2 regions of the Rhodococcus sp. I2R genome follow, and region 1 is predicted to be linked to the other one. Evidence: predicted binding sites of a transcription regulator. Region 1 holds the regulator's gene; the other holds the start of a gene.

Evidence for each region. Region 1 encodes LexA, which represses DNA repair genes until DNA is damaged. Its sites were predicted from a motif close to CGAACANNTGTTCG; they were not measured.
Region 2: a site for LexA is predicted at 6,333-6,346, ahead of KVY23_RS12605 (HNH endonuclease signature motif containing protein). Genes of this name have one in related genera too.

The regions. Positions count from the first base shown of each region.
Region 1 covers NZ_JAHUTG010000001.1:75,974-87,194, forward strand. The annotation lists gene KVY23_RS00315 (Pr6Pr family membrane protein) at 1-626, opposite strand, end outside; gene hrpA (ATP-dependent RNA helicase HrpA) at 697-4,596, shown strand; gene nrdR (transcriptional regulator NrdR) at 4,704-5,168, opposite strand; gene KVY23_RS00330 (LysM peptidoglycan-binding domain-containing protein) at 5,324-5,803, opposite strand; gene lexA (transcriptional repressor LexA) at 6,032-6,835, shown strand; gene KVY23_RS00340 (acyl-CoA dehydrogenase family protein) at 6,929-8,071, opposite strand; gene KVY23_RS00345 (uracil-xanthine permease family protein) at 8,195-9,457, opposite strand; gene ptsP (phosphoenolpyruvate--protein phosphotransferase) at 9,481-11,221, opposite strand, start outside.
Region 2 covers NZ_JAHUTG010000010.1:92,264-103,484, reverse strand. The annotation lists gene KVY23_RS12645 (bifunctional FO biosynthesis protein CofGH) at 1-457, shown strand, start outside; gene KVY23_RS12640 (hypothetical protein) at 463-1,209, shown strand; gene fdxA (ferredoxin) at 1,320-1,643, shown strand; gene dapC (succinyldiaminopimelate transaminase) at 1,660-2,763, shown strand; gene KVY23_RS12625 (LysE family translocator) at 3,031-3,648, shown strand; gene KVY23_RS12620 (hypothetical protein) at 3,683-4,090, opposite strand; gene KVY23_RS12615 (acyl-CoA synthetase) at 4,108-5,508, shown strand; gene KVY23_RS12610 (CHAP domain-containing protein) at 5,511-6,101, opposite strand; gene KVY23_RS12605 (HNH endonuclease signature motif containing protein) at 6,379-8,478, shown strand; gene KVY23_RS12600 (MerR family transcriptional regulator) at 8,524-9,603, shown strand; gene KVY23_RS12595 (DUF1810 domain-containing protein) at 9,628-10,050, shown strand; gene KVY23_RS12590 (6,7-dimethyl-8-ribityllumazine synthase) at 10,060-10,497, shown strand; gene dapD (2,3,4,5-tetrahydropyridine-2,6-dicarboxylate N-succinyltransferase) at 10,511-11,221, opposite strand, start outside.

The DNA of each region.
Region 1 (11,221 bases):
CGACCCACGGCGTTCACCGCCAGAGCCATCAGGCCGAACGCTACCGTCAACACGATCAACCCGATCGTGAGCGCTACGTACCCCTGTGACCGCGGATCGAGAAACGGGTACGGATACCAGTCGACGATGGGTCCGCGGACAAGTGTGTAGACGCCGTAGACCAGTGGAAACGCCAACCACAGCATCGTTTGCGCTTCGGAAATTCGGTGTCGGGTCGGCACCGCGATCCAATCGATCAACATCACGATCGGCATGATCCGGTGCACTACGTCGTTCGTCCAACCGTCTGCGACGCCGACGTCGATGTTCGACAACAGGACCGCATAAACAATGCCAGTGATGACCATGTACAGCGTGACCGCGCCCCGAAGGAGTTGCCATCGCCGACCCTGCGGATCCACCAGACCGCCCACTGCCAGCACAACAATGGCGAGCACGTTGCTCAGAACGGTGAAGTAGCTGAAGAAGTTGACGACCGAGAACGTCGGAGATTCCAATCCGGAAGCCAGAATGGTCGCCAACGCTGCGACGGTCAGTGCTGCGAACGCCACGCGCACAACCCTGATCGGTATGGCGGTGCGCAAGGCGGGCGGGGCGACGGAGTGCGGGTCGGATTCCACAGCCATACCCGATCCTTGCACAGACGCTGCCCGAAATTCTCCCGCGCAGCCATACGCGATTACCCTTGGAACTTCCATGCCTACTTCACCTGTCTCCGAGCGTCGTCGTTCGCTCCTTTCGCGTATGTTCGGCGTCACCCTTCGCGACGAAAATCGACTTCGTCGGCGCCTCGACCAAGCTCGAACCGAGGACGCGTTGGAACGAGTCGAAGCCGAGATAGGGCGAGCCGAGACCGTCGTCACCAATCGGCGTGCCGCAGTGCCTCGCATCGAGTACCCGCAGAACCTGCCTGTCAGCATGCGACGCGACGACATCGCCGCCGCCATCGATGCGCATCAGGTCGTCATCGTCGCCGGCGAGACCGGTTCGGGAAAGACGACCCAGATCCCCAAGATCTGCCTCGAACTGGGCCGCGGCGTTCGAGGCTCGATCGGCCACACACAGCCCCGTCGTCTGGCAGCCAGGACCGTCGCCGAGCGCATCGCCGAGGAAGTGGGCGAACAGATCGGCGAGTCGGTGGGATACAAGGTGCGATTCACCGATCAGTCTTCGAATGCGACGCTCGTCAAGCTGATGACGGACGGCATTCTGCTCGCCGAGATCCAGCGCGACCGAATGCTGCGGCAATACGACACCCTCATCATCGACGAAGCGCACGAGCGCAGCCTCAACATCGACTTCATCCTGGGCTATCTGGCGCAGCTGCTCCCCCGGCGTCCCGACCTCAAGGTCATCGTCACCTCGGCCACGATCGATCCGGAACGGTTCGCGCAACATTTCGCGAAGGACGGTGTGGCCGCCCCGATCATCGAGGTCTCCGGCCGCACGTTCCCTGTGGAGATGCGGTATCGGCCCCTCACCGTCGATGTCGGCGACACCACCGTAGATCTCGATCCGGTCGACGCCACCTGCGACGCCGTCCAGGAACTGATCGGCGAGGGTGACGGAGACATCCTGGTCTTCCTGTCCGGCGAGCGCGAAATCCGAGATACGGCAGACGCATTGGCTGACCGGGCCTTTCGCAACACCGAGGTGGTGCCGCTGTACGCCCGCCTGTCCGCCGCCGAACAACACCGAGTGTTCAGTGCGCACAGCGGCCGACGAGTCGTACTGTCCACCAACGTCGCAGAGACCTCGCTGACGGTTCCCGGCATCAGATACGTCGTCGATCCCGGCACCGCCCGCATTTCCCGCTACTCGCTCCGCACCAAGGTTCAGCGACTGCCCATCGAACCGATCTCGCAGGCGTCGGCACGCCAGCGGGCAGGTCGATGTGGTCGTGTGGCGGACGGTATCTGCATCCGCCTGTACTCCGAGGAAGACTTCGAGTCCCGGCCGCCGTTCACCGAACCGGAAATCCTTCGCACCAATCTGGCCTCGGTGATCCTGCAGATGACCTCGCTCGGTCTCGGCAGGATCGAGGACTTCCCCTTCGTCGAACCACCTGACCCGCGCAGCATCCGCGACGGCATCGGACTGTTGGAAGAACTGGGCGCGCTGAAGCCGTCGAACGAGTCCGGTCGGGCCGAGCTGACCCCGATCGGGCGCGAACTGGCGCAGCTACCCGTGGACCCACGCATGGCACGGATGCTGGTCGAGGCCAATTCCAGCGGCGCGCTCGCCGATGCGCTGGTCGTGGTTTCCGCCCTGTCCATTCAGGATGTACGGGAGCGCCCTGTCGAACACCAGCAGGCAGCGGACGAGAAGCACGCCCGGTTCGCCGTCGAGAACTCCGACTTCCTCGCGTACCTCGAACTCTGGAAGTACCTGGGTGCGCAGCGAGACGACCTGAGCTCCAACCAGTTTCGGCGTATGTGCCGCAACGAATTCCTGCACTACCTGAGAATCAGGGAATGGCAGGATCTGCACGGCCAACTGCGCCAGATCACACGCGGGCTGGGATGGACCGTTCCGGACGCCCCCAGTTCTCCGGCTGCGCTGCATCAGTCGCTTCTGTCCGGTCTGCTCTCACACATCGGACTGCGCGAGGGCGACAAGCGAGAATTCCTCGGAGCGCGAGGAACCCACTTCGCGGTATTCCCCGGATCGGGGTTGTTCAAGAAGCCGCCGCGCTGGGTGATGGCGGCGGAACTGGTGGAGACGGGCCGACTCTGGGGCCGTATGGCGGCGCGGATCGAGCCCGAATGGGCCGAACGACTCGCACCGCACCTGGTCAAACGGACCTACTCCGAACCGCACTGGTCCACCAAGCGGCAATCGGCGATGGCCTACGAGCGCGTCACCCTCTACGGGATACCGCTGGTCACCGGGCGACCGGTGAACTATCACTCGATCGATGCGGAAATCTCACGCGAGCTGTTCATCAGGCACGCCCTGGTGCAGGGAGAGTGGAAGACCCAGCATCCGTTCTTTCACGAGAACCGGGAGTTGCTCGACGATGTCGGTGAGCTCGAGAACCGAGCTCGACGCCGAGATATCGTCGTCGACGACGACACACTGTTCGATTTCTACGACACTCGTATCGGCGCGGAAGCGGTCTCGGCGCGCCATTTCGACACGTGGTGGAAGAAAGCCAGACGCACCCAACCCAATCTGTTGAACTTCACCCCTGAGACGGTTGTCAATGCCGACGCGGGATCTGTGCTGGGCGGTGACTACCCCGACGCGTGGCGCCAGGGAGACATTCAGTTTCCGCTCACGTACCAGTTCGAACCGGGTGCCGCCGCGGACGGTGTCACCGCCCGCATCCCGATCGCTCTGCTCGCCCAGGTGCAACCCGTCGGATTCGACTGGCTGGTACCGGGCATGCGCGCGGAGTTGGTGTCCACGCTCATCAAACTCCTCCCCAAGGCGCAGCGCCGAAACGTGGTGCCCGCGCCGGACTTCGCCGCCGCCGCACTCGCCGCCATGACACCGCGTGCCGAACCGGTAGTGACCGCGCTCGCTCGTGAACTGTCCCGGCTCGGTTCGTGCCGAATCGATCCCACCGATTTCGATGTGGCGTCCATGCCGGGGCACTTGAGCATGACGTTCGCGGCTGTCGATACCGATGGCACCGAGCTGGGTTCGGACAAAGACCTGGACCGGCTGCGGCGAACGTTGGCGCCTCGAATCACCCAGGAGGTGGCCACAGCAGTCGGTGCGGCCGAACGGGCTCCGACGCTGGCATGGACCTCGTCGAGCCTCGGGACTCTCGATCAGGCCGTCACCCGGTCGGTCGGCGGCCAGACCGTTACCGGCTACCCGGCGCTGGTACCGGAAGGCGGCGGCGTGGCAGTCCGGATCCTCAGTACGCCCGCACAGCAGCGGCAAGCCATGCGTGATGGGACCCGCGCCTTGCTATTGGAACATGCACCGCGCGGCACCAAGGCCTTGATTGCCGGGATACCAACGCGTGAGCGGCTGGCTCTGGGGCAGAACCCGTACGGGAGCATCGACGCTCTGCTCGAGGATTGCCGTAGAACAGCTGTCGACGAATCGATGGATGCCCACGGTGGTCCGGTTCGGTCCCCCGACGCTTTCGCCGCGCTGTCGAAGGCGGTCAACGTCGATGTGACTGCGCGCACCTCGAGCATCCTTGTACTGGTGCGGCAGATTCTGACCGAATCACTGGCTTTGCGTGCGGTTCTGGAACGGGCGCAGGGTGATGCCGCGGACGACGTTCGCGAGCAACTCGCTTCTCTGGTGTTCGACGGCTTCGTCTTCGAGTTCGGGTCCACACGTCTGGCGGAGATCCCTCGGTACCTCAAGGCTGCGACGGTTCGATTGAATGCGTTGCCCAGCAGCGCCGCCAGAGACGACGCCGGTATGGACGTGCTGGATCGCGTCTACGAATCCTATGACCGACTGGTGAAGTCGCTACCCGAGGCCCGCCGGCAGGGCGCCGCCGTCCAGGATGTGTTCTGGATGATCGAGGAGCTCAGAGTCGGGCTCTTCGCGCAGAGCGTTCGTACGGCGTATCCAGTGTCGGAGAAGCGCGTGCAGAAAGCTATCGACGCAGCTGGGCGCAGCTGAGGCTTGCGGCACCGGTCGATCCGCACACCCCTCAGGCCGCAGTCAGCCGGATTGATATCGGCGAATGTGCGCGTGACTTCGCCGATGACACCTCGCGACTACGCGGGTCATTCGACCGCGGACGACTCGCGGTGCGCGCGTAGGTCCTGGATCTCCTTCTCGAAGTCCTCGGCCGAGCTGAAGGACCGATACACGGAGGCGAACCGCAGGTACGCCACCTCGTCCAGATCACGTAGTGGACCGAGAATGGCCAACCCGACCTCGTGGCTGGGGATTTCGGCCGAACCGGAGGCGCGTACAGCGTCCTCCACCTTCTGCGACAGCAGGTTCAACGCGTCGTTGTCCACGTCTCGCCCCTGGCAGGCGCGTCGAACACCCTTGACGACCTTTTCACGCGAGAAAGGCTCGGTAACCCCGCTGCGCTTGACGACGGCCAGCACGGCGGTCTCGACTGTGGTGAACCGACGACCACATTCCGGGCACGAGCGTCGGCGGCGGATTGCTTGCCCCTCGTCCGCCTCGCGTGAGTCGACCACGCGAGAGTCGGGGTGCCTGCAGAACGGGCAATGCATGAAGGAGCCTCCGTCGTAGCCGATGCACTCCCTGGGATCACTCTCGAGGGGTACGGGCATCGAGGATACTCGGAGCCTCACGTACGCACCTCGATCACCCGAGACGCGGAGCTCTCGGCACACCGGATCTGGGACGCGCACGGTCATGATCGGCGCTACCGGCCGGATGTGGCTGGAATCACCAGTTGCTGGCCCTGGGACACCGACGCGCCGGCGAGGCCGTTCAGTTCGAGCATGCTGTCGACCACATCCTGCACTGGCACTCCCGGTGCGATGCGCTGAGCGACGTCGCTGAGCGTCTCGCCCTGCTGAACGACGGCGACACCTACCTGCGGTGCGGACTCGATCGAGCCTGCGCGCAGATTCGCGACAGCGACGAACGCCAACAGCACCACGGCGGTGGCGAGAACACCGAGGACGGTTGCAGTCCACGACAGCGTCTGCGGGCTCCTGTCCTCCACACACGCCTCGCGGTGCCCGCGCACCACTCCCTGCGGCGCGCTCGTGTGCAGGTAGCGCCGGCGCTGCGGGGTGGGACGCCGACGAACAGCACTCCCCCTATGTGTACTGCCACGGTGCGCACTGACACGCCGCTCGGTCGTGATGCTCATGAGAACCTCCACTGGAGTGGACATGATCGAAGGGTGTATTCGATCAGGCGTTCGATGAACGCTTGTTCGAAGTTCTATCACGCAGCTCCGACAAAGTCAGTAGAAAACGCGACACGGATCGAACAGATGTTTGATCGAACAGCGTCGACGGGCTAAGTTCGTGTCAGAAGCCACACGCCACATCCACACCACCCGGCCAGCTCAGGTCGCACTCGAGCTTCAGCTACAGCCACGACGCAGGAGGACGCAGGAATGAAAGACGAGACCTCGTCAGGGTCACCGAAATCGACCGTCTCACCGAAGTCGACACCGAAATCGACCAAGTCGGCAGGCAAGCCCGCGGGAAAGCCTGCTGCCGTCCCCACTGCGAAAGCGTTCGAGGGTGAAGGCACCGATGTCAGCGCCGGACTGACGGAGCGTCAGCGCAAGGTACTCGAGGTCATCAGGGCGTCGGTCACCGAACGCGGATACCCGCCGAGCATTCGTGAGATCGGTGACGCCGTGGGTCTGACGTCCACGTCCTCGGTGGCTCATCAGTTGCGCACTCTCGAGCGCAAGGGATTCCTGCGGCGCGATCCCAATCGCCCACGCGCAGTGGATGTGCGCGGACTCGACGAGGTCCAGGCAGACCACGCCGCGGCGGTTGCCGACGGTTCGGCGCCCGCCGAGGAACAGCTCCCCACACCCACGTTCGTTCCGGTTCTGGGGCGTATCGCCGCGGGCGGGCCGATTCTGGCCGAGCAAGCTGTGGAGGATGTGTTCCCGTTGCCGCGCGAACTCGTGGGCCAGGGCTCACTGTTCCTGCTCAAGGTCGTCGGTGAGTCGATGATCGACGCCGCGATCTGCGACGGTGACTGGGTGGTGGTTCGTCAGCAGAGCGTGGCCGACAACGGTGACATCGTGGCGGCGATGATCGAGGGTGAGGCGACGGTAAAGACGTTCAAGCGCAGCAAAGGCGAAGTGTGGCTGATGCCGCACAACCCGTTGTTCGATCCCATACCGGGCAACGATGCGGCGATCCTCGGCAAGGTCGTCACCGTCATGCGCAAACTCTGACCAAACACAGGTCGGCCTGAAACGAGCAGGGGCTCGGCAGCAATGTGGTTGCCGAGCCCCTGCTCGTCGTTCAGGTTTGCGTCTTTCGAAAACTCAGAGATCGAGTCCTCGGCCGATGATTTCCTTCATGATTTCCGTGGTGCCGCCGTAGATGGTCTGCACACGCGAATCCATGTAGGCCTTGGCTATGGGGTATTCCTTCATGTAGCCGTAGCCGCCGTGCAACTGCAGGCATCGATCGATGAGCCGGACCTGATTCTCGGTGGTCCACCACTTCGCCATCGCGGCTTCCTGCACCGTCAGCGTGCCGGCGTTGAGGAGTTCGACGAACTTGTCAACCATGATGCGTGTCGCGGTGGTTTCGGTGGCAAGTTCGGCCAGCACGAAACGTGTGTTCTGGAACTTGCCGATCGACTTGCCGAAGGCCTTGCGGTCGCGGCAGTACTGGATGGTCATCTCCAGCGCGGATTCCATTGCGGCCGCTGCCACCACGGCGATGGACAGACGCTCCTGAGGCAGGTTCTGCATGAGGTAGATGAAGCCCATGCCCTCGTCGCCGAGAAGATTGGCCGCCGGAACACGGACGTCGGTGAAGCTGAGTTCGGCGGTGTCCTGAGCCTTCATACCGATCTTGTCGAGGTTGCGGCCTCGCTCGAAACCGGGCATGTCGCGCTCGACCACGAGCAGGCTGAATCCCTGGGCGCCCTTGTCCGGATCGGTGCACGCAACGACGATCACCAGGTCGGCGTTGATTCCGTTGGTGATGAAGGTCTTCGAGCCGTTGAGGACCCATTCGTCGCCATCGCGGACTGCGCGGGTCTTGATGCCTTGCAGGTCGCTACCGGTTCCCGGCTCGGTCATCGCAATTGCGGTGATCAGCTCGCCCGAGCAGAATCCGGGCAGCCACCGCTGCTTCTGTTCCTCATTGCACAGGTCGATGAGGTACGGCGCAACGACGTCATTGTGCAGCGTGAAGCCGATGCCGCTGTACCCACCACGTGTGGTTTCCTCGGTGAGGATGGTGTTGTAGCGGAAGTCCTTGACTCCCCCGCCACCGAATTCCTCGGGAACAGCGGTGCCCAGGAACCCTTGCTTGCCGGCTTCGACCCAGACGCCGCGGTCGACGATGTTCTGCTCTTCCCACTTCGCGTGGTTGGGCGCTACGTGCTGGGCCAGAAATTTGCGGTACGACTCACGAAAGAGGTCGTGCTCGGGCTCGAACAGTGTGCGGTCCACTACATCTCTCCTTCGAGGGGCTTTCCCGGTCGGCAACAACACCGCCGCCGGTGATATACCTCGACACTACGACTGTGAGCACGGCTCGGTCGATGACCGAGCCGTGCGTGATCGGTGACCCGTTTAGCGAGTCACACCTCTGCTGAGCGCCCGCATCACCGGATACCCGACGAGTATTCCGACCGATCCCCAGGCGATCCCGCCTAGTTCGATCGAACCTATCGTCAGTGTCAGATCGCCGATTCCGGCGACGAGCGCAGCGGCGACGACCGTGAGGTTGACGGGATCGGTGAAATCGACCTCACTGTCGGTCCAGATCCGTACCCCGAGGAGACCGATCAGACCGTAGAGCACGAGGGTGGCTCCGCCGATGACTCCGTCCGGAACGGTGAAGACGAGAGCACCGAATTTCGGGGAAAATGCCAGCACGACGGCAGTCGCGGCGGCCACCCAGTAGGCGGCGGTGGAGCAGACGCGAGTGGCTGCCATGACGCCGATGTTCTCGGCGTACGTCGTAGTACCCGAGCCTCCGCCAGCGCCCGCGAGGGTGGTGGCGAGACCGTCGGCGATGAGGGCGTCACCGGCCACATCGTCGAGTGACTTGCCGGTCATCGCGGCCACTGCCTTGACGTGACCCACGTTCTCCGCGACGAGCACGATCACCACCGGTAGAGCGATGAGCACGACGGACAGCTCGAACGTCGGCCCGCGGAACTCGGGAATACCGATCCAGGCCGCGTCGCGCATGGCACCGAGTCTGGTGTCGTCGATCTGCCCGGTGATGGCGGCGAAGACCCAACCGAGCACGACCCCGACCAAGATCCCCAGCCGTCCGAGCATCCCTGGCCCGGCGACGGTCACGAGAAGAATGGCGAACAATGTCACCGCAGCGACCAGCGGCTGCGCCTCGAACGACGACGTGGCCGCCGGCGCGAGGTTCAGTCCGATGAGCACGACTACTGCACCGGTCACCACCGGTGGCATGACCGCCTCGATGACCCGGCTGCCCGCGAATCGGACCACGAATCCGACACCGGCCAGCACTATTCCGACCGACATGACAGCGCCGAGTTGCGCTGCCGCCCCGGATGCCTGAGTGGCGGTCAGGGGCGCGATGAACGCGAACGACGATCCGAGATAGCTGGGAACCCGCCCGCGGGTGATGATCAGGAAGAGCGCGGTTCCGATGCCGGAGAAGAGCAGCGTGGTGGTGACCGGAAATCCCGTCACTGTGGGGACCAGGAGGGTGGCACCGAACATGGCAATGACGTGCTGCATACCGATTCCGATGGTGCGCGGCCACGTCAAGCGCTGATCCGGTTCCACCACTGCCCCTGCTGCGACGCTCTTTCCGTTGCCGTGCAGGGTCCACCCGAAGTTGCTCACGGAACCGAATACTAGAGCCGATGTCAGTCGAGGACGGCACCGGCCGCAGCTCGCGCTGCCGCAGCGCTGTCGGTGGAGAGCGCTGCGGCCGCCGCTTGCTTGCACTGCGCGAACGTCACCGAGGACAGTTTCGCACCGACGTGCGCCACTGCCGCGGAGGCGGCGGACAGCGAGGTGACGCCCAGCCCCACGAGCACGCACGCCAGTAGCGGATCGGCGGCGGCTTCACCACAGACTCCCACGGGCTTGCCTACCGCCGCCCCTGCCTTCGCGGTGTGCGCAACCAGGGTGATGACAGCCGGCTGCCACGGGTCGGTCAACGAGGCGAGTTGGGAGGACATTCGGTCGGCGGCCATCGTGTACTGGGCGAGATCGTTGGTCCCGATCGACAAGAAGTCCACATGTTCGAGAATGTGCTCTGCCAGCAGCGCAGCAGCGGGGATCTCGATCATGACGCCCGGCTTCAATCCACGCTCGCGTGCGTCGGCGGCGAACGCTGCCGCTTCCGCTGAGGTGGCGATCATCGGCGCCATCACCCACGGGGCGGAACCGGTGGCTGCTGCGGCTGCGGCGATGCCGTCGAGCTGGCGGTGGAGTATCCCCCTGTTGTTCTCCGCTATGCGAATTCCGCGAATCCCCAGGGCCGGGTTTGCTTCGTCGGCATGATTGGCGAAGCGCAGGGGCTTGTCCGAACCAGCGTCGAGGGTTCGGACGACAACCTTGCAGCCCGCGAACGCCGTCAGCACCTCGCCGTAGATCTCGGCTTGCTCGTCGACGGTCGGCTCACTGTCGCGATCGAGGAAACACAGCTCGGTGCGGAAGAGACCGATACCCTCCGCTGCCGACTTGCGCGCTGCGCGGGCCCCCGCGCCATCCTGAACATTGGCGAGGATGTCCACTGCGTGTCCATCGGATGTGGCACCCGGTCCGGACCACCCCGACACCCGCTCCAGCTCGGCTCGGGCAGCTGCCACTGCAGACTCGGCACGGTCCCGGTTCGGCTCGAGGACGATGTCTCCGGTGATCCCGTCGACAACCGCGGGCGTTCCCTCGGGCACGTCGTCGAGTTCGGCGACGGCGACCACGCACGGGATTCCGAGTTGGCGGGCGATGATCGCGGTGTGACTGGTGGGGCCACCCAGCGAGGTAGCGAGCCCAACGATCAGCTCGGGGTCGAGGCCGGCAGTGTCGGCGGGCGCCAGGTCATCGGCCACAAGTACCGAGGGCACGCTCGGTGTGGGCACGCCCGGCTCGGACACTCCCAGAATCTCTGCGATCACTCGGTCGCGGATATCGCGTAGATCGGTGACGCGTTCAGCCATCAGCCCCCCGAGCTTGATGAACATCGCCGCGAACTGCTCGGTCGCTGCATCGGTCGCCGATGTCGCAGACGTGCCGGTTCCGATCAGTTTCTCGGCGGCGCGTAACCAGCCGCGATCCTGCGCCATCGCCGCGTTCGCGGAGAGCACCTCCGATGCAGCGCCGGTCGCGAGCTCTGCTCGTCCGCGCAGCCTTCCGGCGACGACCGCAGCTGCCGTGCGGAAACGCTCGAGTTCGGCCTCGCGTGCGTCCTCCTCGATCACCGAAGTGTCCGTAGGGACGTCAGGGCGACTGCCCGGCCGAATCACGGGTCCGTATCCCACACCGGGAACGACCGGAGTGCCGCGCAGCACTTTCGATCCCGAGAGCGGGATGCCCTGCGTGCCTTGGGTTGCTGTGCGATTCTCCCCTGCCGCGGTGTCGGTTCCGTCAGCGTTCGCCCGA
Region 2 (11,221 bases), on a different contig from region 1:
CGTCGACAACCCGTCCCACTGGGTCGGTCACCTGAACGTGCTCAAACGAATCCAGGACAAGACCGGTGGGTTCACCGAGTTCGTGCCTCTGCCGTTCGTGCACCAGAGCTCGCCGCTGTATCTCGCCGGTGCCTCGCGCCCCGGCCCGACCAATCGCGACAACCGCGCCGTCCACGCGCTGGCCAGGATCATGCTGCACGGCCGGATCGACAGCATCCAGACGTCATGGGTCAAATTGGGCACCACGGGTACACAGGTGATGTTGAACGGGGGAGCGAACGACCTCGGTGGAACCCTGATGGAGGAGACGATTTCACGCATGGCAGGCAGTCAGAACGGTTCGGAGAAGACCGTGGCCGAATTGCACGACATCGCGGCAGGCATCGGCCGGCCGGCCCGCGAACGCACCACCACCTACGGTCTCGTGGACCGCGTCCCCGCAGTGGGACTTCTCTGATGGCAATGGACGATCGCACCGTCGCCTCTGCCCTCTATCGGGCCGTCGCCATCATCGACCCCGTGCTGGACGTCCTCGCCGCCCGCGACCCCCTGGGCCTGAAAGCACGCACTCACAGAACTGCGACCGCTGACGATTCCGTCGTCGACAAAGTGCTCGGGGCGCTCGCTTCGGCATTGAACGCCACGGACTTTCCGGGTACCGAGGCGTGGGAGAAGCTCGACTCCGACGCCCGCTCCGACTGGTGGGTCGCACGTATCGGCGCGCTCAACACTGTCGCTGTCGCATTCCCCGGCGTGTTCGGAGTACTGATGAACCGGTTGCCGCTGCAGGACCTCCTCGGCTTTGCCAACCAGGCCATGGTGCTGGTCGCAGTCGCGCGAGAGGCCGGTGTCACCGATCGGTCGGCGCATGTGCAACTGTTGGCCTCGGTGCTGTGCGAACGTGAGATCGACCCATCGGCCCCGGATACACCCGAGGCCGAGGAAGAGCCGCAGCCCGAGCGCAGTTGGGGTCCGTTCGCATTACTGCGAGCGATGTGGGACGTTGCTTCAGTGCTCAGGGATGTGTCGAGTGAACTGGCCAAGCGGCCGCACAGCAGGACAGTGTTCCGCATGATCTCGGCGATCCCGCTGGTCGGTGGAGTCGCCAGCTACTTCGGCGAACGCGGCGCACTGTCTCGGGCTGCGGAGCAGGGACGCCGATGGGTGGCGGACCACGAGACCATTCCGACAGCGCGCCTCAGCAAGTGAGGACACCCTGCACTGGTTGCCTGAAATCTTCGTCGCGATACTAAGATGCTCAGGGCGCTCGAAGGCCAGCGGGACTACGGCATCGACTATGCGAAAGGCAGAGGGCAGCAGTGACCTACACGATTGCAGAACCGTGCGTGGATGTACTGGACAAGGCGTGCATCGAAGAATGCCCGGTGGACTGCATCTACGAGGGTGGTCGAATGCTGTACATCCACCCGGACGAGTGTGTCGACTGTGGCGCGTGTGAGCCGGTCTGCCCCGTCGAGGCAATCTTCTACGAGGACGATGTTCCGGACCAGTGGAACGGATATGTCAGCGCCAACGTCGACTTCTTCGACGATCTCGGTTCACCCGGTGGAGCCGGCAAGCTCGGCAAGGTCGATTACGATCCGCCGTTCATCAAGGCACTGCCTCCCATGGGCGAGTCCTGATGGGTGAGATCTGAGAGTGGCCAGAATTTCGGTCGCGGCCTCTCTGCCCGATTTTCCGTGGGACTCGCTCACGGCCGCCAAGAACACAGCCCAGGCGCACCCTGACGGCATCGTGAATCTCTCGGTCGGCACACCCGTCGACCCGGTTGCCGACATCATCCGCGACGCACTGGCGTCCGTCTCCGCCGAACCCGGGTACCCGACCACCATCGGTACCGTCGAGTTGCGCACGGCCGCCGTCGACGCGCTCGGGCGTCGCTACGGTGTCACGGGCATCGGTACCGACGCGGTCCTCCCCGCCATCGGGACCAAGGAGATGATCGCCTGGCTGCCGACTCTCCTCGGACTCGGCGCAGGCGATCTCGTCGTCATCCCCGAACTGGCCTACCCGACCTACGAGGTCGGTGCACTGCTCGCGGGTGCACGCATCACCCGGGCTGACGGTCTCAACCGGCTCGGCCCGGAAAACGCAGCGCTGGTGTTCGTCAACTCGCCGTCCAACCCCAGCGGCAAGGTGCTTCCGATCGAGCACCTGCGCAAGGTCGTTGCATGGGCACGTGAACGGGACGCCGTCGTCGTTTCCGACGAGTGCTACCTCGGACTGACCTGGGACGCCGAAGCCGTCTCGATCCTCGACCCTCGCGTCTGCGACGGAGACCATACGAATCTGCTCGCAGTGCACTCGCTGTCGAAGACCTCGAACCTGGCGAGCTACCGAGCGGGCTTTGTCACCGGGGACCCGTCACTCGTGAAAGACCTCCTCGAGGTACGCAAACACGCAGGGATGATCGTGCCCCTGCCGGTGCAGGCGGCGATGACCGCCGCGCTGAACGACGACGAGCACGAGAAGATGCAGCGCGAGCGTTACCGCGCGCGAAGAATCGAGTTGAAGGCTGCCATCGAGAGAGCCGGATTCACCGTCGAGCACTCCGAGGCCGGGCTGTACCTCTGGGTCACCCGCGGCGAACAGTGCCGCACCACCGTCGACTGGTTCGCCGAGCGCGGCATCCTGACCGCCCCAGGCGAGTTCTACGGCCCATCCGGGTCGCAGCACGTCCGCATCGCGTTGACCGCCACAGACGAACGCATCCACGCCGCAGCGGAGCGTTTGGCGCCTTAGTGCAAAAGTTCTCTGCTCGGAATGTGAGATCTCTGCTGCTCAGATATGGGACAGCGTTCGCCATTCAAATCTTGGTGCTCCTCATAATCGCAGTTGGACTTCGGATACTCGGCATGAGTGATCCGCCGGGCTGGGCCTTTGCCGCTATCGGTGCATTCGTCTTCTGTCTTGCGTTGGCAGCACAGTCGGAGAATTCGTCTTCGAGGTAGGCGGCCTCGTCGAAATATACAGTTTGCGGTGGCTCGGCCCGGGTGGTTCCATTCCCGCATGTCTCTTGGCCTGCTGCTCAGTTTCGCCGGCGTGTGCTTCCTGCTGGCAATCCTGCCGGGCCCAGATTCGTTTCTCGTGCTTCGCTACAGCATCGGAGGACTCCGTCCCGGGTTGGCGGCGGCGATGGGGGTCGCCATCGGTGGTCTGTTCTGGGCGGCGCTGGTCGCGGTCGGCTTGGCTGCGATCGTCGAGCAATCCGCCACCGCCTACCGCGTCATCAAGATCCTCGGCGGGCTCTACCTGCTGTACCTGGGTGTGCGTGCACTCAGGACCCGGCGCAAGAAGAAGGTCGACGGTGATTCGATCACTCCGGTGGCGGCCTCGGCCCGCTCGGCATTCGGTGCCGGAGTTCTCTCGTGTGCGCTCAATCCGAAGGTCGGGTTGTTCTACCTGGCCGTGGTGCCGCAATTTCTGACCGTCGTGACGTTCGCCGGCGCTATGACACTGGGCATCGTCGAAGTGGTCGTGGCGGCATTGGTCATGGGTGTGTTCGCCGTGGTCGCGTCGCGGGCCGTCGCACTCCTGCGACGGCCCAAGGTGACCGATTGGCTGGACCGCATCAGCGCGGGAATTCTCGCCGCACTCGGCGTCGGGACGGTCGCGTCGTCGATCTAGCGTGAGATGTCGGCACTGGCGTCAGGTGTGGGCACTAGCCGATGTCCCAGCCCCCACGCCTGATACGCAGGATGTAGACGAGCTCGGTGCTGCCGAAAGCTTCGACCGTCGTGAAGCGTTTCGGTTCGGCGTTCTCCGAGGGATTGCGGGCATGGGCTTCCTCGTACAGCTGTGACGCACGTAGGTCGGCAAGCTCCACTCGCGTCCAGAAGTCATCGGACTGCACCGAGTACACGAGCCGCGGTGCACCGTCGGAGACGTGTGCGGCGTCGTCCTCGTCCTCGTCGATGCCAGCGGTGTCCAGATTGCGCTCGAGTTCTTCTTCGATGTCGTCATCGTGCTCGGCATCCGTCCCGATCAGATAGACACCAGGCTGAAGATCCCCGGCCGCCACCGTCATGTACTCGGCGTAGTCGCCGGTGTCGATTCCGTCGGCATCCATGTCTGTACGGTAACCATGTGCTGCTTCGTTCCTTGAATCCACTCGCCGTCGCCCGCGGACACGACATCCCCGACGCCGTGACAATCGGGGATATTTCCCTCTCGCGCGGCGATATTCTCGGCGCCGCGACATCGGTTGCCGAGCGGATCTCGCAGGCTGAGCGGCTCGCTGTGCTGGCGACCCCGTCGGTCAAGACTGTCCTCGCCGTCGTCGGATGCCTCATCGCGGGTGTGACGGTGGTTCCTGTGCCACCGGATGCCGGTGTGGCCGAGGTTGAGCACATCCTGCGTGATTCGGGCGCGCAAGCCTGGCTGGGTGACGCCCCGGAGAACACCGCGGGTCTGCAGGTGCTACCCGTCCGCCAGCACGCGCGGTCGTGGCACAGTTACCCCGATCCGCATCCGTCGTCCATCGCGTTCGTGCTGTACACCTCGGGTACCACCGGTCCGCCGAAGGGCGTGCTGCTCTCACGGCAGGCAATTGCGGCCGGTCTCGACGCGCTTGCGGAGGCCTGGCAGTGGACGTCGAAAGACACGTTGGTGCACGGCCTTCCGCTCTTCCACGTTCACGGGTTGATCCTCGGCATCCTGGGGCCACTTCGGGTGGGGAGCCCAGTGGTTCACACCGGCAAACCCACGCCCGAACGGTATGCCGCTGCGGCAGGAACGCTGTACTTCGGGGTTCCGACGGTGTGGTCGCGCATTGCTGCCGACGAGGACTCGGCGCGAGCACTCTCACATGCGCGTCTGCTTGTCTCCGGCAGTGCTCCGCTGCCGGTTGCTGTGTTCGACAGGCTTCGCGAACTCACCGGGCAGGCGCCGATCGAGCGCTACGGCATGAGCGAAACTCTCATCACGATCAGTACCCGCGCCGACGGTGAACGACGGCCAGGCTCGGTCGGAACGCCGGTGGCAGGCGTCGAAACGCGGTTGTGTGGCGAGTCGGGGGAGATCCTGCCGCACGACGGGGAAACGATCGGTGCACTTCAGGTCAGGGGACCCATGTTGTTCGACGGGTACCTCAACAACCCAGAGGCGACGTCGAAGTCCTTCACCGAGGACGGTTGGTTCGACACCGGAGATGTCGCCCTGATCGAGCCCGACGGCTTTCACCGCATCGTCGGACGGGCATCGACCGATCTCATCAAGACCGGTGGATATCGGGTCGGCGCGGGCGAGATCGAGGCAGTGCTGCTGGCGCATCCCAGTGTCGACGAGGTCGCTGTGGTCGGCCTACCGGATGAGGACCTCGGTCAGCGAATAGTTGCCTTCGTCGTCGGGTCCGGTGTCGAGGAGCGAGTGCTGATCGACCTGGTGGCCTCGGAACTGTCGATGCACAAGCGGCCGCGAGAAGTACGCGTGGTGGACTCCCTACCTCGCAACGCCATGGGCAAGGTGCAGAAGAAGCAGCTGGGCTGAAATCAGGCCAAGGTCCCGAAACCGACTATCGCGGAATCGGACTGGACGTCCACGGTGTGTACGCGGATCTTGCCGAACTCGTTGCCGCCCACTGTCGTAGCGGTGTCACCGTCGACCGCAACGATGATATTGGTGTGTTGGCCGGTCCAGCTGCTGTTGTCGTACAGAACAACGTCTCCGACGCTCGGTTCGTAGCCGGTCGGTTCGAATCTCTCTTGTTGCTGGTAATACTCGGTGAGCGTGTACACGCCGGGGATGCGCCAGCTTCCGGAGTTCGGATTGCTCAGCGGCTGGCCGGCCTCGCGCATGATCCAGCTGACGAAATTGGCACACCACGCTTGTTCGACGCCCTCGGAATAGAAGGTTCCCGGCCGCTGCCGCTCGTGTTCGAGCCTCAGCAGATCGACGACCGTTGCTTGCTCTGCGGTCAAGGTCGAGGTGTCCACCTCGGGGAATGCGGCGGTGTCCCAGGGGAAGTATCGACTCGGAGCGATCCACAGGACCGCGCCGACGATCACGACCACCACCGCAAGAACGCCCGCGATGAGGCGGCCGGTTCGCCGCCGCGGACGGGCGGGGGAGTCGATGCTCATGCCTCGAATGTACCGGCTGGTTCGGTGGGTGCCATTCCACAGGAATTGAACTGGCCACAGTACGTCTGAACTGGCGTCTGACCGCAGATGGTTCGGATTGCGGCGCATCCATCCGGCCTGAATGGGATTTGTCGTCTCCGAACACTGACCTGGTAACGGACTTCTCGGCTGTGCGCAGTCTGAACCGGTGTCAGGTTTCTGTCGGTGGAGTGCTCTACTGTTCTCGGTAATCGAACAAACGTTCGAACATATGTCGAGATCGGAGGTGAACCATCCAGTGAGCATCGACAACGATCTACTCCGCGACCTCGACTTCGAACCCGACCCTATTGCGGGGCTGCTCACCGACACCGTCGCCGCCCACCGCGCCGCCAACGCCGCCCTCGCCGCATCCATCACCGCCGCCGCGCACTTCTACGACACCCGCATCAACGACATCGACCCCAGCACCATCCCCACCCGCCTCGACGTCGAACGCATCACCCACACCTCCGCCATCGCCGAGATCGCAGCCGCTACCACCCGTCCCGCCGGCACCGTGGAAACACACCTGAACATCTGGTGGGGAAGCAGACCCGTCTACCGCGAGATGTTCACCGCCGGCACCATCAGCCTCGAGGTTCTACGCACTATCCGAGACCACACCCTTGGTGCCCCCGCCACCGTCATCGCCGCCCTCGAACCCGACATCATCACCGCCACACGCCACTTCACCCCCACCCGGCTCGGCAAAGAAATCGACGCCATGATCACCGCCCTCGACCCCGAGTTCGACACACGCGCCCGCCGACGCGCCGCCTCCACCACCAAAAAAGTGCGCGTCAGTCACCTCCCACGAGGAATGGCCCGCATGTCAGCGGTCCTCGGCGCCCGCGACGCCGCCGAACTCACCGCCCTCCTCGACACCGAATGCACCCGCGTCTGCGGCCTCGACCCCCGCCCACTCGACACCCGACGCGCCGACGCCTTCACCGCTCTCCTCCGCGGCGGACACCTCACCTGCCTCTGCACACACCCTCACTGCGAGGCCCAACACCCCTACACAGACACAGACACAGACACAGACGAGAACACCGGCGAGCAGAGCAGCGACGACACACCCAGCAACCCGGCCGGAGACGGCAACGACCCAGGCGGAGGCAGTGGCCCAGACGAAGGCAGTGGCCCAGACGAAGGCAGTGGTTCCGGTGGTGAGTCCGGGTCCGGGTCTGCGCCGGGGCACTGCCCATGCGGGCGAGCACTACCGCCGCAGCCCACTTCCTCGGTACCGGACTCCACCCGTTACCCCCATGGAGCCACCGTCACCGCCAGCCGCCCCCTCATCCACATCACCGCCGACCTCGAAACAATCCTCGGCCTGCACAACCGCAACGCCTACCTCCACGGTTACGGACCCCTCGACCCCACCACCCTGCGCACCCTCGCCCGAGACGCCACCTGGCAAATCATCTTCACCACCAGCCGCCGATACCTCGACACCCTCACCGATCTCACCGACCCCGACCCGCCACCGTCAGGATCGACCGTTCACACACCGCAATGCACCTGTACTTGCGGCACCCCACCACGCCCACACACCGACCCCCACCACACCCCCGACCCGTTCGCGGACCTCCTCGCCGCAGCAGCCGCCGAACACGACCGCCACACCGCACACTTGCCCACCCGCATGAGCACACCCACCCGCACACAAACCACTGACGACCGACGCCGAGCAACCCTCACCACCACCGACAACAAAGACGACCCGAACCCCGACGACCCGAACCCCGACGACCCGAAACCCGACACCCCCGACACCGGCAACAACGGGTTCCTCTACGACACCGACCTACTCGCCGACCTCGCAGAACCCGAACCTGCCAGCACCACCCCCGACCTGATCCTCGGGCGCACCCGCCCCCTCTCAGCCGGACACCTACCCGACCCGCCACCGAACCCGCCACGGGCGCCTGCGCCCGCCACCACCGCCGCAGGCCTCGCCGACTACTACCGCGCCGTCGTCGCAGGCGACCCACACCACGATCACGCCGAACACCCCGACGGCCACGGCGGTCATCCGACACCTCCACCCGGAGCCCTCACCTACACCCCCGGCACAGCACTCGCGACGTACATCCGCGCCCAATACCCCACCTGCCGCCACCCCGGCTGCACCATCGCCTCGAGCCGCTGCGACCTCGACCACATCGTCGAATTCGACCATCACAACCCCCACCGCGGCGGCTGGACCATCGCCGCCAACCTCGCTCCCTACTGCCGCACCCACCACAATCTCAAGACCAGCAAACTCTGGAGCACCGAAAAACTGCCCTATGACGTCATCCACACCACCGACCCACACGGCAACCACTACTTCGACCCACCCGAACTATGAGCGCGCACTTGACCTTCGGGCCACACGAACCTCGATGATGAAGAGGTGATTGCAACACAGCGTGCCACGCCAGAATTGATGACGATCGGTGCATTCGCGCGAGCAACAGGTCTGACACCCGGCGCACTGCGGTTCTATTCGGACGGGTCGATATTGGTGCCGGAGAGTACGGACCGATCCTCCGGCTACCGCTACTACTCGAAGGACCAGATCGAGCGGGCCGTGACCATCCGGCGTCTTCGAGAAATCGGCATGTCCCTCGACAAGATCGCAGCGGTCTTGGCCGGTGACCGAACGGCTATCGACCAACACGTCGACAACCTGAAAGCCGATGCTCAGCGGGCTCGAAGCACCGCCGCCGAACTGGATGCATCCCTCCACCCCGAGAAAGGCCACACCATGGTCACCATCAACGGACCCGTTTTCGCCACAGCGGTGGACCAGATACTGACCGCGACCGCGCACCACCGCGACCACCCGATCCTCGCTGGGGTCAATCTCGAACTATCTACCGCAACCATCACATTGACCGCGACCGACCGCTTCCGGTTGTCGACGCGAACACTGTCGATCGAAGCTGATGCTCGATCGACACGGGATGCCGTCGTCGACGGGGATGACCTCCGCACGATTCTTCCGATGGTTCGGCGACATCACCGGCTGCAACTGTCCGTCGGCGAGGCGGGGGTGACCTTCGTCCCGCAGAGCGAGGCGGCGCAGCGCTGCCGTGTCCTTGCCGACTCGTTTCCCGACTACCGTGCCATGCTCGACGGGTTGCCGCCCGTCGTCACCCGGGTGGTCACCTCACGCAACTCGCTGATCCGAGCGCTGGAGGATCATCAGTACGAGTTCTGTACTGTCGCAGTCGAGGCGGGCCGGGTGACGGTAGCCGCGGTGTCCGAACGTGCAGGAGTCGAACTCGCCGCGACCGTCACCGGTCCGGATGTGGAGCTGACTTTCTCGATGACCACGCTCTACCCGGCGCTTGCCTCCGCGGTCGGGCCGGAAGTGATGATCGACATCAGCGCTGCGCATATGCCTGTCGTGATCAGATCCGCCGATGACGGAGATCTCACGACGCTTGCCATGCCTGTGGATCGCGAGGCCATCGGTGTCGAGGGGTAATCGATACACCAGGACAATGGCGGAATGAGTGAATACGACCTGCAGAGGTTCATCGACGCACAAGACCCCGTGTGGTCCTCAGTCCGCGGCGAGTTGAAGGCCGGACGCAAGCAGACACACTGGATGTGGTTCGTGTTCCCTCAGCTCGCCGGTCTCGGTCTCAGTCCAACCGCGCAGCACTTCGCGATTACCGACCTCGGCGAGGCGAAACTGTATCTATCGCACGAGGTTCTGGGACCACGATTGCTGCAAGCGTCGTCTCTGGTGGCAAAGATCGAAGGCAGGAAAGTGGGCGAGATATTCGGGTATCCCGACGACCTGAAGTTGCACTCGTCGATGACTCTGTTCGCCGAAGCCGATCCGCAGAGTGCGGTCTTCGGATCGGTGTTGAAGAAATACTTCGGCGGACGTCCGGACGAAAGAACTCTCGATCTTCTCGGCGACTAGCATCAGGGCATGACGAACGAGATGCTCGGAACTGTGGCCTTCATCCAGGCGACCTGGCACAGCGAGTTGGTCGACCGTGCGCGGCAGGGTTTCGTGTCCGAGTTCGGCTCCGATGTGGACACGTACGAGGTGCCGGGCGCATTCGAAATCCCGTTGCACGCGCAACGACTCGCGCGGACCGGCCGGTACTCGGCGATCGTCGCGGCGGCGCTCGTCGTAGACGGTGGCATCTACCGCCACGAGTTCGTCGAGGCCGCCGTCATCGACGGGTTGATGCGCGTGCAACTGGACACCGATGTGCCGGTGTTCTCGGTCGTGCTCACCCCGCACCACTTCCATGAGCACGCCGATCACAACGAGTTCTTCGCCAATCATCTTCAGAAGAAGGGTGCCGAGGCGGCGCGTGCGGTGACGCAGACTCTGGAGTCCCTGAAGAAGATCGGCTGACCGAACGGCCGGGTCAGTCGTTCGCGTGCAATGCGGCGTTGAGTTCGACGCCGGTTCCCTTCCACGGCACTACCTCGACGGTGCCCGATACGGAGTTGCGACGGAACAGCAGATTGCTCTTGCCGCTGAGCGTGGCAGCTTTGACGACGGTTCCGTCGGGTCCGGTGACCTTGGTGCCCGCGGTGATGTAGAGGCCGGCCTCGAGGACGCAGTCGTCTCCGAGCGAGATGCCGAGGCCCGAGTTGGCGCCGAGCAGGCAACTCTTGCCGACCGAGATGACGTTCTTGCCGCCGCCGGAGAGCGTGCCCATGATCGATGCACCCCCGCCCACATCGGAGCCGTCGCCGACGACGACGCCTGCCGAGATGCGACCTTCGACCATCGAGTTCCCGAGAGTGCCGGCGTTGAAGTTGACGAAGCCCTCATGCATGACGGTGGTGCCGCTCGCGAGATGCGCGCCGAGGCGGACACGGTCGGCGTCGGCGACACGCACACCCGATGGGGCGACGTAGTCGACCATCCTGGGGAACTTGTCGATGCTGTAGACGGTCACCTGTCCGCGGGCCCGCAGACGTGCGCGTACTGTTTCGAACCCGTCCACCGCGGCCGATCCGAAGTTGGTCCACACGACGTTGGCGAGGAAGCCGAACTGGCCGTCCAGATTGACTCCATGCGGCGCAACCAGGCGGTGCGAGAGAAGGTGCAGGCGCAGGTAGACGTCGTG